Regions from separate parts of the Endozoicomonas sp. 4G genome, predicted to be linked through region 1. Evidence: predicted binding sites of a transcription regulator. Region 1 holds the regulator's gene; the other holds the start of a gene.
What was found. Region 1 encodes LexA, which represses DNA repair genes until DNA is damaged. Its sites were predicted from a motif close to TACTGTNTANNTANACAGTA; they were not measured.

Region 1 (7,893 bases):
ATCGATCCATGGTAACCAGTTTTTCCAGGGGGCGGCCGCCGCTGGCCTGAAGGGGTGACAGATCAGGGGTTGAGAAAGAACACTGTTCAAGCCAGGGCAGTACTTCCCGGACACCTTCCCTGTTACTGAGTAACAGCAGATCACAGCCTGCGTTCAAGGCTTTTTCAACCCGGAGAGAGTAACTTCCGGCGGACGCTGCACCCTCCATAGTCAGACAATCACTGATCACCAGCCCATCGAAGCCCAGTTGTTTTCTGAGAATATCCTGCAACCAGATTGAAGAAAAACCACAAGGTTGATCATCCACTTCAGAAAAAACAATGTGAGCAGGCATAATCGCTTCGATCCCCTGCTCTATCAGTGCCTTGAATGGCAGCATATCTCGCTGCCGGATGGCATTGAGCGAACGATTGTCCCTGGGCAAGGTTAAGTGAGAATCTTCATTAACACTGCCATGACCGGGAAAGTGTTTACCGACGCAGGCCATTCCTGATTCATGAACACCACTGCGCCAGGCTGTGGCCAGTTTAATAACGATTTCGGGTTCACTGCCCAACGCACGATCGCCTACTATATCAGTCAACCCAAGATTCAGATCCAGTACCGGAGCCAGGCTCAGGTCAAGACCGCAGGAGAGAAGTTCTTCGGCCATCAGCCAGCCACAATCTTCAATCAACTCCAGCGCTTTTTGAGGGTCACAATTGAAATATCTGGCATAGCTTTCTGCCGGTGGAAGACGGGTAAAATCGGTTTTGAAACGTTGCACCCTGCCACCTTCCTGATCCACCATCAGGATCAGGTTCTGTCTGATACTTCTGATATCGCTGACCAGCTCACTCAACTGTTTACGATCACGAAAATTCCGGGCAAAAAATAACACACCGGCAACACCGGGGTGCAGGAGTAACTCCCGCTCTTCAGGCTGAAGAGCCTGACCTTCAAGGTCGATTATTAAAACGCCATTATTTTTTCCATTGTTCTGATCACGCGTATTCATACTTTCATTGCTCTCCTGACCCAAAAACCGGTAAGACTATTCCGGAAGAATATCAATAGTAGTTCCCGGCAGAACCCGGTCAAATAAATCTATCATGTCGTGACCGTGCATCCGCACACAGCCTCTTGATCCCGGCTCGCCCATCACGGCAGTATCGGGTGAGCCGTGAATATAGATATATCGCCGCATAGTATCGACATTTCCCAAACGGTTATAACCGGGTTCCAGGCCACTTAACCAGAGAATTCTGGTTAAGATCCAGTCCCGTCGATCAGGATATTGCTGTTTTAGTTCGGGAGAATAAATCTCCCCTGTGAATCGCCTGCCAACAAACACAGCATGGACAGGCAGACCCTCGCCGATTTTAGCGCGAATAACATGGCGTCCAAGAGGAGTCTGCCAGCTACCCTCCTGCTGCCCCGTTCCCTTACTCGCAGTTGATACAGAATAACAGGCTGTCACCTTTCCCTCTTGCATCAGCTCCAGGGTTTGTGAGGCAATTCGAACATTAATATGCACAGATCAATCCCGTGTTGGCTGGTTTATCGGCCCTTGTCGTAAGTAGCATGAGCTCGTAGGCCAGCAGCCATAAATGGCACCATTCTTCTCATGATCTTCTCAAGGTTGTCATCAATGGCAAAGTCTCTGCTGGCGATGGCGAGGAGTGCATCAGCACCGGACATTGAGAAGATAGCAGAGCCAAGGATAAAGTAGGTGCGCCAGAATTTATCGGCAGTGGGCAGGTCAGGACAGGCCCTGAACAGCAACTCAAAGTATCGGCTGAAGACGGTTCCATAAGTTTCAGTCAGATAACGCTTCAAGTGCCCCTGGTTCTGAGTGAAGGCCAGCCCCATGAGTTTCATAAAAATAGAAATATCATCGGGTCTTCTGGGTTTCACAGCGAGAATATGGTCGACCAGTATCTCAAGCACCGCTTCAAGGTCGGGTTGTTCACTCTGGTCTGACCACTCATCCAGCGTAGTATTCAAACCCTCCATGAAAGGAGCCAGGAAACGGGCGAAGACCGCTTGTATCAAAGCTTTTTTAGAGCCGAAATGATAGTTCACGGCAGCCAGGTTCACGCCTGCCTGACTGGTTATTGTTCTTAAAGAGGTTTCTGCGAAGCCATGTTCGGCGAAAAGCAGCTCGGCTGAATCCAGAATTCTATCGATAGTTGAAGGTTGCGCCATGATATAGGGAGTTTTATAAGGATTAATAAACGACCGTTTAAAGCTACGTTTCTAATCCTGCAGTGTCAAGGTTACACTTGCCACGACCATCATACTGTATATAATCACAGATACTGTATAAAAAAACAGATCGCACTCTTATGAATAAGCTCACTAAACGACAATCTGAAATACTGGACCTGATCAAATCTCATACCGCAGAGACAGGTTTCCCACCCACCAGGGCCGAAATTGCCAAAACCTTTGGCTTTCGCTCAGCCAATGCCGCAGAAGAGCATCTCAGGGCACTGGCCCGTAAAGGCGCTATTGAGATGACCCCCGGAACCTCAAGGGGTATCCGAATTCCAGACAGCCAACCAGAAGGGCTTCCTATTGTTGGCCAGGTGGCTGCCGGTAACCCGATCCTTGCCCAGGAACATATAGAGGATCACCTGATGCTCAACCCGGGTTTCTTTAACCCATCCGCTGACTTTCTGTTAAGGGTCAAAGGCATGAGTATGAAAAACATCGGGATTCTTGATGGTGACCTGCTGGCGGTTCACAAGACAGCAGACGTTCGAAATGGTCAGGTTGTCGTGGCCCGGATTGAAGATGAAGTCACCGTCAAAAGATTCGAGAAAAAGAAAAATAAAGTCTTGCTGCATCCGGAAAACGATGAGTTCGAAACCATTGTCGTTGACCTCACACAGGATACGTTCGCGATTGAAGGTTTAAGCGTTGGAGTTATAAGAAATGAAACCCATTATTAATGAGCTTATTCTCTCAGGAAAGCCATGGCAGGCCGAACAACTCCTGAACCCCATGCTCAGTCAACTTTCCAGTGACAGTGAACGTTGGTTAACGCTTATTCTGGCAGACAAATCAGATACCCGAACTCTTCACTGGTTAAAGAGTTGTGACCTGAATCATGACAAGGTGCAAATCTTTAGCTCCAGCAATACTAATCAGACACTGGAGCTTACCCGGAAGGCTCTCGCATCGGGTACCAGCCACACCGTTATCAGTTGGCTGGGAGATCTGGATAAAGGATGGTTAGGTAAACTTGAAAGCGCTGCCCAAAATGGACAGTGCCAGGGGTTGGCTATTCGTAGCAGACAGGTTGCCTGAAACCTGTCCATCAAAATAGAGTTAATGCAGTACTCTGTTTTCAGGGATCTCTTCATCAGCAGGCTGTGGACGAGTCAGTTCAGCCACCTCCTGCATACCCGCATCAAACATGACCTTTGCCACTTGCAGATGCCCGCCTTCGAGAAATTCTATAGCTTCCTCAGAAAACTTCATGGTCAGCAGAGGCTCACCCTCGTCATCACTGCGTCGCAGAACAATCTCGCCCGTTGGAAGCTCCACAATTTCCAAAAACGATGCAGCCATATTTGGTTCCATATAAGTAGCGTGTATGAGGGGGAAATCATGCAGCATTGTGCCCAATGATGCAATAGGCCAAAACATTGTGATCTGTGTTCTTAGGGGATTGTGGGGAGGATTCTGGTGATAGAAGAACGAAAGCTTGTGTACCTGTTGCAAAACAGGCACACAACATTCTTTGATGAACCTTTAATAAATCAGGCTTTTAGCGACAGGGCAAATTCCAGTACTTTTGCACCATTCATAGTGCCGTAATCAATAGGGCTGATGGCTTCAACCGGTATTTCATACTCAGCAGCACGTTGCCTGAGGTCGTTCAACATATATTTAACCTGAGGCCCCAGCAGGACAACATCGTAGCTGGCTACCTGTTCGTCGAAATCGGTAGCGCCAAAGGCTTCAATCTCTACTTCTTTACCCTGACTTTCAGCAGCTTCACGCATTTTCTTTACCAGCATACTGGTAGACATACCTGCAGAACAGCACAGCATGATTTTAGTCATCGCTTTACCTCAACTGGATGCCCCGTCCTGGGGTTCCTTGACTGTTTGAACAATTCGAAAAACAATATATACCAGTGACAAACCAGATGAAACCGGTTTCAGTGTGGATAAATCACAAAATTACTCAGGTGTTGACCTTAATCAATAAAAGACTATGTACTGGTATCCGCTACCGGTAAATATCGATCCATTATCGTTTATTCACCACTCAAGATTAAAATTTCTGAAATGCCCTACCAGCTCTTTAAGAGCAGCAAGAACTGCTCTGCCACTTTCCGGTGTTTTAACACCTCTTGTGGATTCTCCTCTGTCCGAAGCAATCATTATTGAACCGACTTCACTTGAATATGATTGGATATTATCATTTAATATTGAAATACCATCATAAGCCTCAAGTAAATCTGCCAGCCAGCTATCCGACGACTCAAGCTGCTTAAGCTGCTCGAGTTCAGACACACTGCCCTCCTGCTTCTTGTCCACCAGCTTCGAGACTTCTTCCAGAGACAGCAACCGGGTCAGCTGCTTACCGTAAGGAAAAAGAATCTCTGCCAACAGAGAGAAATAGGCATGGCGGGCATGCATCAGAAACGCGTCTCGAAAAGCGTCCTGCTCAAAAGGCTCGGCACTTTCCCAGGCATCCAGTTGTAAACGGGCATAGTGCAGTTTTTTATTGGTATGGGAACGCCATTGCTCAGACATTATCGTTCTCTCAAATAGAAAGACCTCCACGAATCAACGTGAAGGTCTTGTTTTTGACCCGGCCAGATCAGGTTTTTTTGCGCTTTTTGGTGGTTTTCTCTTCCCACTTCCCTTCCTGGAAAGTAGCACTCCACCCCGTCGCCTTACCTTCAGACTCACTCATAACATACTGAGTTTTGGTCTTACGACTGTAGCGGATAATGGCAGGATTGCCTTCAGCATCCTGCCTCGGCGCATCCAGAAGATAATGATATTTCGGATCAATAGCTGCCTGATGAGGAATCAGCTCACTGACCAGGGGAGCACGGGTTTCCCGGTTCTTTGGAAACTGGCTGGCGGCCAGGAAAAGACCCGCAGCACCGTCCCTGAGAATATAGTGATCGTCCACCTTAAGGCACTTAAGCTCAGGCATAGGCACCGGATCCATTTTTGGCGGGGCCGCCTCACCACTCTTCAGCAGCTTACGGGTGTTTTTACACTCACTGTTGGTACAACCAAAGTATTTACCAAAACGCCCGGACTTGAGCTGCATCTCCGATCCACACTTGTCACACTCAAGCACGGGGCCATCATAACCCTTGAGCTTGAACTGACCTTTTTCCACTTCATAGCCAGAGCAGTCCGGGTTATTACCACAGACATGAAGCTTGCGCTGCTCATCAATCAGATAGCTTTCCATCGCTGTAGAGCACTTGGGACAACGATGCATAGCACGCAAAGCGTTCACTTCAGCATTTTCGTCATCAGCATCTTCCACTTCTTCGCCGGGCACCAGATTAATAGTGCTTTTACAACGCTCTTTCGGAGGCAGCGAATAACCGGAGCAGCCCAGGAATACCCCGGTACTGGCGGTACGAATCATCATATCCCTGCCACATTCAGGGCATTTGATGTCGGTTGGGGAAGGATCGTTGGATCGCATACCACTACTGTCGTTTTCAGCCTGCTCCAGCTTGTGACTGAAATCGCTGTAGAAGCTGTCCAGAAGATCTTTCCAGTTCTTGCCCCCCTCAGCCACTACATCAAGATTTGACTCCATATTGGCGGTAAAATTGTAATCCATCAGATCATAGAAATTTTCAACCAGCCGGTCTGTGACAATATCGCCCATTTTCTCAGCATAGAAACGACGATTTTTCAGAGAGACATAACCACGATCCTGAATGGTTGAGATAATGGAGGCATAGGTCGAAGGCCTGCCAATTCCGCGCTTTTCCAACTCTTTAACCAGAGCCGCTTCACTGAATCGGGCTGGCGGCTTGGTGAACAGCTGTTTCGGATCCAGTTTCTTCAGATCCAGCGGATCACCTTTCTCCAGGGCGGGCAGAATGATGTCCTCCCCTTTCTTGGCAATGGCGGCCATGACACGGGTATAACCATCAAACTTCAGGGTTCTGCCCCTCGCCTTCAGATCAAAGTCATCTACCCGCACCGTCAGGGATGTGCTGAGGTACTCCGCAGGTGTCATCTGACAGGCAACAAACTGTCTCCAGATCAGCTCATAAAGGCGCTCTGCATCTTTCTCAAGACCGGAAATAGAACCCGGCTCAGCGGTTACCGAGGAAGGACGTATCGCTTCGTGAGCCTCCTGGGCGCCTTCTTTGCTGGAATACCGGTTTGGCTGCTCGGGCAAATACCTTGAACCATAAGTACCATCAATAAATTCACGGGCACTTTCTACCGCCTCCTGACTCAGATTGGTGGAGTCGGTACGCATGTAGGTAATATGACCCGCTTCATAGAGGCGCTGGGCCATCATCATGGTTTTCTTGACACTGAATCCCAGGCGGGTACTGGCTGCCTGTTGCAGGGTGGAGGTAATAAAAGGGGCCGATGGGCGACTACGGGTCGGTTTGTCTTCCCGCGCCGTCAGCGTGTAATCAGCCTGTTTAAGCTTTTCAAGAACAACCCCGGTGGCAGCCTCACTGGTAGGCCTGAAGTTGTCTCCGGCTTCTTTTGCCACCTGAAAACGAATGACTTCTCCGTCTTCGGTGGTCAGGTCAGCGTACACCTCCCAGTACTCTTCCGGGATAAAACTTCTGACTTCACGCTCTCGCTCAACAATCAGCTTAACGGCCACTGACTGCACTCGCCCTGCCGACAGGCCACGGGCAATTTTCGCCCAGAGCAACGGCGAAACCATATAACCCACTACGCGGTCGAGGAACCTTCTCGCCTGCTGGGCATTGACCCGATCGATATTGAGAATACCAGGCTCTTTAAAGGCTTCCTGGATAGCATTTTTGGTAATTTCGTTGAACACTACCCGCCGATATCGACCTGGCTCTCCACCAATCGCTTCCTGAAGATGCCAGGCAATGGCCTCTCCCTCGCGGTCCAAATCGGTTGCGAGATAGATCGTGTCAGCCGATGCGGCAAGACGACGAAGTTCATCGACCACCTTTTCTTTGCCTGGCAATATCTCGTAATGGGCTTTCCATCCCTGTTCAGGATCAATACCCATTCGCTCAATCAGCTGCTCTTTGGCTTTGCGCTTCTTGTGAACGATTTTCTGCTCAGGAGATAGTTTACGTGTCTCAGCAGCGGCCTTTGCCCGTGCTTTGGGATCCACAGGTTTCCTGGAGCCACCCGCGGTGGGCAGGTCACGGATATGACCAACACTGGACTTAACAACAAAGTCCTTACCCAGATATTTGTTTATTGTCTTCGCCTTGGCAGGCGATTCGACGATAACTAAAGATTTACCCATGCTACCTTACACATCCTGTAATCAGCTCCATTGTCCCGGTATAGCTGACCAGCCTGAAAAAAAATCATAAAACACTCAGCTCGGCCTGCCACCAAAACAAGAAAGGTCGGGAATTGAAAATTGTTTCAATATATAAGGTCAAGAAAAACATCGGTCAAGGAAAACCCTCCAATGACCCTGATTTTTTCTCGAACGACCCTCTTTTTTTATCGTTTCACAGCCACAATGATTAATCCAGCCCGTTATGAGCAATAATTTCCTTGAATATCAAAAGATTATTTAATGACTGTGAACACTGGCAGGCGGAACAGGAACACCCCGGAATAACATTCCGGGGCAAAACTCTCAAGCAGGATACTCCAGACAAACACAGGTCCGGACAGTGGTATTACAGACGTTCGAACACCGTAGTAATACCCTGACCCAGAC
Region 2 (7,893 bases), 680 kb from region 1:
CACTGTACTATCCATAACTGAAACAGTCCACTCGCCGAACCAGTGCCCCCAGGCTCTGATATCCGTACACCCCCTCGTTCCCACGCTCCGGCGTGGAAATGCATACCTCACCCAACAAACTAGAAACGGTTTCAATGTAATTGACGGGTTCCCTCTATTAATGGAACCCAAACTCCGTTCACCCTGAGCGCCCTTCGACTCCGCTCAGGGTGAACGGTCGAAGGGTGGTTGGCACGGTCTTCATTGTTGGCTCGGAGTCCACATTCTTCGACTCCGCTCAGGATGAACGTAGATGCACCTTCTGAAGTTTATTAGCGGCAATGAACCTTAACAATATCATTCCAGCAAGTGGTGTATTTTGGTGAAAGGCTCTCTTGTCTCATATGCCACTGCTTACGCCCCAAATTTAAGGCCGCAGGGTGCAAAGTGTTCGCGCCGAATCTCTGATTAATGCTGTCCATTACCGACATCAGAGGCGATGTATCGGGTAGCAGCGTTCCTGAAATCAAGTCTCCCTGGAAGCCTTCCGAGTTGCATAAATCAATCAACATAAAGCCTGCTTTTTTGTATTCAAACCCTTGCCTGAAGATTTGACGCAGAGCTGGCTCCAGCTGCCGGAGAAACTGTCTGGTATCATTGGTGGGTGCAGGTACGCCTAACTGAACCGACTGGCAGCTTTGTGGTAAATGATTTTTGAATGGATCAGTACGAATGAAAGCGATAGCTGTACTGGCAAATTTGTTTTGTTCTCTCAGTTTCTCACAAGCTCTGGTGGCAAAATGGCTCAGGGCTGAATGCAGTTCAGCAATATCCGTCACTCTTTCACCGAATGACCGACTAACGACGATCTGATGTTTATTACCGGAAGTCTCTTCATCAAAAGGTATACAGAGTTCGCCCTGAAGTTCACAGACAGTCCTCTCCAGTACTACGGAGAAATTCCGTTTTATCCAGGTTCTGTTACTTCGCGCCAGATCGAGAGCGGAATGAATTCCACTACTTTGTAACCTTTTAGCAATTTTGCGGCCTACCCCCCAGACTTCTGCAACGGGGGTTATTGCCATGAGTCTTTGCTGCCGGATCGTGTTTGTCAGATCGACAACCCCTCCGGTTGCGGGGAATTTCTTGGCGCCATAATTGGCCAGTTTGGCCAAGGTCTTTGTGGAACTGACACCAACACATACAGGCAGGCCAACCCATTGGGCGACCCTGTTTTTCATTTGCATTCCTATGTGCTCAATCTTTTCTGCCATTCCTGACAGGTCAATAAATGCCTCGTCAATGCTGTAGACTGAAACCCTTGGTGAAAACTGCTCAAGGATGCTGTGAAACCTTCCCGAAAGGTCTCCGTACAGCGTGTAATTGGATGACAGAACGATGAGCTGACCGGACTCAATCAGGTGCTTTACCTTGAATACCGGTGTTCCCATTTTGATCCCCATTGCTTTCACTTCAGCTGATCGAGCGACCAGACAACCGTCATTGTTACTGGCTACAGCTACAGGGATATCTAAAAGCTTTGGGTTAAAAAGCCTCTCGCAACTTACATAGAAGTTATTGGCATCGCATAACCCGATGACTGGTTTCATCGTTTTGCCTCAACTGGATACCCCGTACTTCTAGTGCGGGGAGGAATGTTGACTTGCTCGTTAGAGCAAGCTGTAACCATAACCATCCACAGACTGAATTTTCTGACAGTTTCTCCATGAAATTCCTTGGATGGTCTCACTTTCAGTCTTGATGTTGAATGAGCCTGTCGTTCTCACTGCAACCCGTCCTGTATACGTTCCTTGCCGTTTACCGGCTGGAACGATAGCCTTGACGATATCGCCAGTCTGGAAGCCCTGAACCTGCTTGGAACCTTTAGCCTTTGTACGGGGAAATCCGTACTTGTCCACTCTACACATTTGTCGTGAGCCTCTACCCATAGCCTTAATGATTAAGGGTTTTGTGCTCTCTGCTATGTATACACTGGCTCCAGACTCTCCTACACAGGCGGCATCTATCCAGTGCTCTTTCTTGTATCCTTGCTGAGTGCGGTTGAACTTCGTTCTACCGCCAGTAGCAAAGGTGGTAGGAAGACCGATAGCCTGGACACGTCTGGCGGTTTCGTTTCTTGTGGCATTGACAGCAGCAGCATCTTTCAGACAATTGACCTTCTTTCCTTTCAGGATGTTGGTCACATTTTTGACTCTTGCTGTATCCAGCTTGTTCTTGTTCTTTTTCTTTGAAATAGATTCAAGCCACTGCTCAGGGTGGATGGCTCCTTTCTCTTCATTGCATGTACGACATGCAATGTACAAATTGCTGATCCGGTTTGAGCCTCCCAGGGCTCTGGATATGAAATGTTCGATGTTGAGGATTGGGTCGTTACTCACTCCCTTACAGTAAGAACACTTGTGTCCATCTCGATACAATAGATATTGTCTCAACTCCGTACCAAACAGCGTACCACGTTGATACTCGACTCCTGAAATGTCTGGATTCTCCATAAGCTGCATATCGAACTTAACACGCTCAACAGCTACATCACTGATGGGTGCTTTGAGACAGAATCTCTTTGCCCAAGTCTCGGTATTGAAGACTCGACTCATAAGGCTAGGCGGTAGCCAGCCTTCGGGTCTTGTTCGATTCATGAAACGAGCTTTTCTATAGCGGGTTTTCCGGTTTCTTCTGGCTCGACGTGTTGCACGTCGAGACTCAAGAGAATCCTTAACCCTCTGTCCTCTATGCTGGAGTTCAGCAGCAAAGACAACTTTCTTTCCACGATCACAGTCAGCAACAACGGCTATGCCTGTTGTTTTGCTTCCAACGTCGAATTTGAGTTCCAGCGGTTGTACAACACCACCTTCTCTCTCTTTCAGGATGATCGTGAAAGGATGGCGTCTGAAGACAGCCGCTTTACCCTTGTCTAACAGCTTTCTTGCCCTTGCCGGATGGCAAGGCATAAGAGGCTTTTTGTTTTTGTCAAATACGAACACTCGGTTCATACATCGTTGTCCTTAGATTTGGTGCTTACGCACCGTTCTAGCCTTGCGGCAGTAAAGTTCACCTCGACAATGTTAATGGACGGTTTCTTGATAGCAGCACTGTGATTAACCCTCAATACACTGTTTAACCACTACCCTTAGAGCGTGGGACTGGTGAAGCATCCCACGGTAACTATACATTCGTCCTTAACGTAGCAACCTTGCGGTTGCTGAGTCTGGTCACTTCTAACCCCAAATTGGGAGCTTTCTCAAGCCCCGTCCTTCAGGGCGGGGTTCAGTGACCGAAATTGATTGACTGCGGCAATGATGACTCCCCATATATCCAGCTCCTGTTGAGGATTCAGGGTTACAGGGGGATAGTCTGGATGTTCTGACTGAAGAATCAGGGAGTTCTTGTCCCGAATAAGGCGTTTGACGATGAGATCACCATCGAGCATGGCAATAATAATATCGCCTGATTTTGGTGTTTGGCTTCTGTCTACAACCAGCACAGCTCCTTCTTTTATGCCCGCTCTTTCCATTGATGTGCCCGTTGCTCGCGCAAAAAAGGTGGCTGATGGGTGCTGGATTAATAGCTGATCCAAAGAGAGCCTGTCTTCTGCAAAGTCGGCGGCTGGGGATGGGAACCCGCAAGACGCAGGAGCCTGGTACAGCGGAAACGTAGCTGGTATGAAGTCTTTTTCATGCATAGGTGCTTTGGGTTTCATAGTAATTATTTTTTACTGATTATATATACAGTGTATCAGCTACTTTCTTCAACATAAAGAAACCACCGACCTCTCTCCAGATTTTGACTAACCTGATTTCCAAACAAACATTTCAACGACTGGGAAACTGGCTTTGCTATCCAAAAAACTATTGATTTTGACCTTGGTCATTGCCTTTTCCGGGCATTACTCTCATGGCCTCACTCAGGAAAATAGCGTGCCTTTACTCTTTGCTCTGGTTGTCGGCAAGGTGCTTATCAACATCCCGAAGCCTTGTATTGAGCTCTCATCCGCGGAAGGAATAATTGGCCTTCACTCACCGTGTCTGTCACAGGTCGAGCCAGACACTCGTGATTGCTTTGCTACTGACTCAGGCGTCGAAGCTAAGACGTTCAGTCGGGAAGCCTCTGATGAGGGGTCTGACAGTAAAGACAGCGGCACCTCTGATGAAAGCAGCGACAACGGTTCACACGAAGACGAAGCTGAGACTGAAACTGATGTTCAGGGTGTAAACACGACACCTGATCCTTTTCGGGCATTAAATGAAGTCAGTCAGTATTGTACGACTCTGAGACTGGAAATGATTGAGCAGGAGTCGATTAGCACCGACCAGACGGACCATCTGAAAGGGCACAAGCAGACCTACATGCCTGTTGGCCCAAGACCCAGAGTGCACCAGTGTGACCATGAGGGCTGCAACTACAGCACTGACCGGGTGAGCAATCTAAAAATGCATAAACAGACCCACTTACCTGTCGACCAGAGATCCAGGGGGCTCCAGTGTGATCATCAGGGCTGCAACTTCAGCACTTACCATGGAGGCCATCTGAAAATGCACAAGCAGACCCACTTACCTGCCGACCAGAGACCCAGGAAACTCAAGGTGCACCAGTGTGATCATCAGGGCTGCAACTACAGCACCGACCTGACGAGCCATCTGAAAAGGCACAAACAGACCCACCTGCCTGCCGACCAGAGACTCAGGGTGCACCGGTGTGATCATGAAGGTTGCAAGTACAGCACCGACCAGATGAGCGATCTGAAAAAGCACAGCCAGATCCACCTGCCTCCCGACCAGAGACCCAAGAAACCCAAAACTCACCACTGTGACCATGAGGGCTGCAACCACAGCACCAACCACAAGGGCAATCTGCAAGTGCACAAGCGGGTCCACCTGCCTGCTGACCAGCGATTCAAGGTGCACCAGTGTGACCATGAGGGCTGCGACTACAGTACCGACCAGGTCGGGAATCTGAAAACGCACAAAAAGGTCCACCTGCCTGCCCACCAGAGGCTCAGGGGACCCAAGGTGCACCAGTGTGACCATGGCGGCTGCAACTACAGAACCGACCGGGCGAGCGATCTGAAAAGGCACAAACAGACCCACCTGCCTGCCGACCAGAGACCCAAAAGAAAAGCCTATGACCAGCCGCCATCTAACGAGAAAAGAAAGAAGGTCGATAAAGACTGATCCGCCCCTCAAACCTCAGACCTCCCAGATTTTGACTAACCTGATTTCCCAATAAACATTTTAACGACTGGGAAGCCAGACCTTGCTATCCAAAAAAACGTTGATTTTGACCTTAGCCGTTACTTTTTCTGTGCATTGCTCTAATGGCCAGACTCAGGAAAATAGGTTGCCTTTGCTGTTCGTTCTGGCCGTCGAAACTATTCTTCTTCCTCTTTTCCCAGTCCGGGATGGGCTACCAGAACTTGACTCTACGGTTAAAGCTATCGCCATTGCGATAAAGCAAGGAGACGATCAACAACGTGAAATCATTGAAACAGCAAAACAAAGGGGGAGACTGATGCTCTCTCGCTTTAGGGGCGATAAAAGGCCTGAGGAACCAGAAGAAGTGAGCGAGGCTATTGAGTGGTGGGAGTTAAAGCAAGAACCCGAGGCGAACCATAGTGACATGCCACGAGTTTGCCGCGATGATGACATCCTCTTAAAGCCAGACACTCGCTATTGCTTTTCTCCTGATCCTGACGTCGAAGCCAGGGCATACAGCCGGGCAGCCTCTGATAATGCCTCTGACAGTGAAGACAGCAGCACCTCTGATGAAAGCAACGACAACCCTTCAGACGAAGACGAAGCTGATACCGAAACTGATGTTCAGTGTGTAAACACGGCATCCGATCCTTTTCGAGCATTAAATGAAATCAGTCAGTATTGTACGACTCTGAGACTGAAAATGATTGAGCAGGGAGCTATTTCAGACAGTGAAGTAGCCACTGAGTCAGAGGCAGAAGTGACGAGGCTCAAGGTGCACCAGTGTAGCCACGAGGGCTGCAACTACAGCACCAACCGCATGGGCAATCTGAAAGCGCACAAGCAGACCCACTTGCCTGCCGACCAGAGAATCAAGGTGCATCGGTGTGGTCATGAGGGCTGCAACTACAGCACCAACCGCATGGGCAATCTGAAAGCGCACAAGCAGATCCACTTGCCTGCCGACCAGAGAATCAAGTTGCACCAATGTGGTTATGAGGGCTGCAACTACAGCACCGACCGCATGGGCAATCTGAGAGCGCATAAGCGGATCCACTTGCCTGTCGACCAGAGAATCAAGGTGCACCAGTGTGGTCATGAGGGCTGCGACTACAGCACCGACCAAACGGGCAGTCTGAACAGGCACAAACAAACCCACCTGCCTGACGGCCAGAGAACCAGGAGACCCAAAGTGCACCAGTGTGACTATGAAGGTTGCGACTACGGCACCGACCGGACAAACGATCTGAAAAAGCACAAACAGACCCATCTGCCTACCGACCAGAGAGCCAAAGTGAAGTGTGACCATGAGGGTTGTAACTACATCACCCACCATCCATGCCATCTGAACAGGCACAAACAGACCCACCTGCCTGCCGACCAGAGGTTCTACCTACACCATTGTGACCATGAGGGCTGCAACTACAGCACTAACTGGACGGGCGATCTGAAAAAGCACAAACAGACCCATCTGCCTGCTGACCAGAGGACCAAAAGACCCAAAAGAAAAGCCTATGACCAACAGCCATCTAACGAGAAAAGAAAGAAGGTTGATAAAGAATGATTCGCCTCCCAGCCTGCTTCAAAGGTTCTGACAATCACTGTTCTGCCCAATAGCCATCGGTACAGAGCAGCCAGTGAGTGCCATCACTAGACTGGAGCCCCCAGTGCTGTGGCGACACGAATAAGCATCACGCCCTCTCCAGCGGCAGTGTCGAGCGAATGCAGACTCCGAAAGCAATGGCTCGCAACATGCCTGATCCAATTCCTGTGACTGTATTGGGACGACTCGCCGTTGACAATCAACATCAGGGGCTGCGAATTGGCGCAGGATTACTGAAGGACGCTATGTTGCGCACACTGGTTGTCTCCGGTCACATTGGTGTCAAAGCCATGCATGGTTCATGCGATTTCGGATGAAGCGAAACATTTTTATCTCCAGTATGGATTTAAGGAGTCACCATTTAACCCAATGACGCTATTGCTTCCTGTTAAACACATTGCTGACTTATTACCAATGGCACTGACTTAACCCTTCACCCCTGAAATATCAAGGAGTGGTTCAGCAAAACGACCATCCAACACAATCATTCCATCTGACCAGTTTCCAGAGCTTCCCCGCGATGTTTGCCCAGTGCCTGACCAAAAACTCCGACCTTTCTCCAGATCTTTACTAACCTGATTTGCTAATAAACATTTCAACGATTGGGAACCGAGCTTTGCTATCCAAAAAAACATTCTTGGCCGTTGCCTTTGTTGTGCATTGTTTCAATAGCCATGCTCAGGAAAATAGTATGCGTTTGCTTTTCGCTCTGGCTGCAGGCAAGGCGCTTATCAACACACCGAAGCTCTTGCAGGATACGCTACCAGAACTTGACTCTACGGTTAAAGCGATCGCCACTGAGATACAGCAAGGAGATGATCGGCAACGTGAAATCATTGAAACAGCGAAACAAAGGGCGAGGCTGATGCTCTGTCGCTTTAGAGGCGGAAAAAGGCCTGAGGAAGCAGGAGTAGAGGGTACCGAGGAAGAGAGTGAGGTCATTGACTGGTGGGAGTTGAAGCAAGAACCCGAGGCGAACTACAGCGACACGCTACGAGTTTGCTTCGGTGATGACATCCTCTTAAAGCCTGACACTCGCTATTGCTTTTTTCCTGCCACCGGCGTCTCTCCTGCTCCTGGCGTCGAAGCTAAGGCTTACAG

Region 2: a site for LexA is predicted at 3,711-3,730, ahead of umuD (translesion error-prone DNA polymerase V autoproteolytic subunit). Genes of this name have one in related genera too.

What each region holds. Positions count from the first base shown of each region.
Region 1 is NZ_CP082909.1:2,197,352-2,205,244, reverse strand. It holds gene nagZ (beta-N-acetylhexosaminidase) at 1-997, opposite strand, end outside; gene K7B67_RS08525 (L,D-transpeptidase) at 1,034-1,516, opposite strand; gene K7B67_RS08520 (TetR/AcrR family transcriptional regulator) at 1,540-2,187, opposite strand; gene lexA (transcriptional repressor LexA) at 2,328-2,936, shown strand; gene K7B67_RS08510 (SulA-like leucine-rich domain-containing protein) at 2,920-3,294, shown strand; gene K7B67_RS08505 (hypothetical protein) at 3,316-3,558, opposite strand; gene K7B67_RS08500 (PTS sugar transporter subunit IIB) at 3,750-4,055, opposite strand; gene K7B67_RS08495 (DUF6586 family protein) at 4,257-4,754, opposite strand; gene topA (type I DNA topoisomerase) at 4,822-7,464, opposite strand; gene fadA (acetyl-CoA C-acyltransferase FadA) at 7,853-7,893, opposite strand, start outside.
Region 2 is NZ_CP082909.1:2,873,440-2,881,332, reverse strand. It holds gene K7B67_RS11195 (Y-family DNA polymerase) at 312-1,589, opposite strand; gene iscB (RNA-guided endonuclease IscB) at 1,650-2,990, opposite strand; gene umuD (translesion error-prone DNA polymerase V autoproteolytic subunit) at 3,239-3,679, opposite strand; gene K7B67_RS11180 (hypothetical protein) at 3,831-5,168, shown strand; gene K7B67_RS11175 (hypothetical protein) at 5,251-6,753, shown strand; gene K7B67_RS11170 (hypothetical protein) at 6,831-7,109, shown strand; gene K7B67_RS11165 (hypothetical protein) at 7,409-7,893, shown strand, end outside.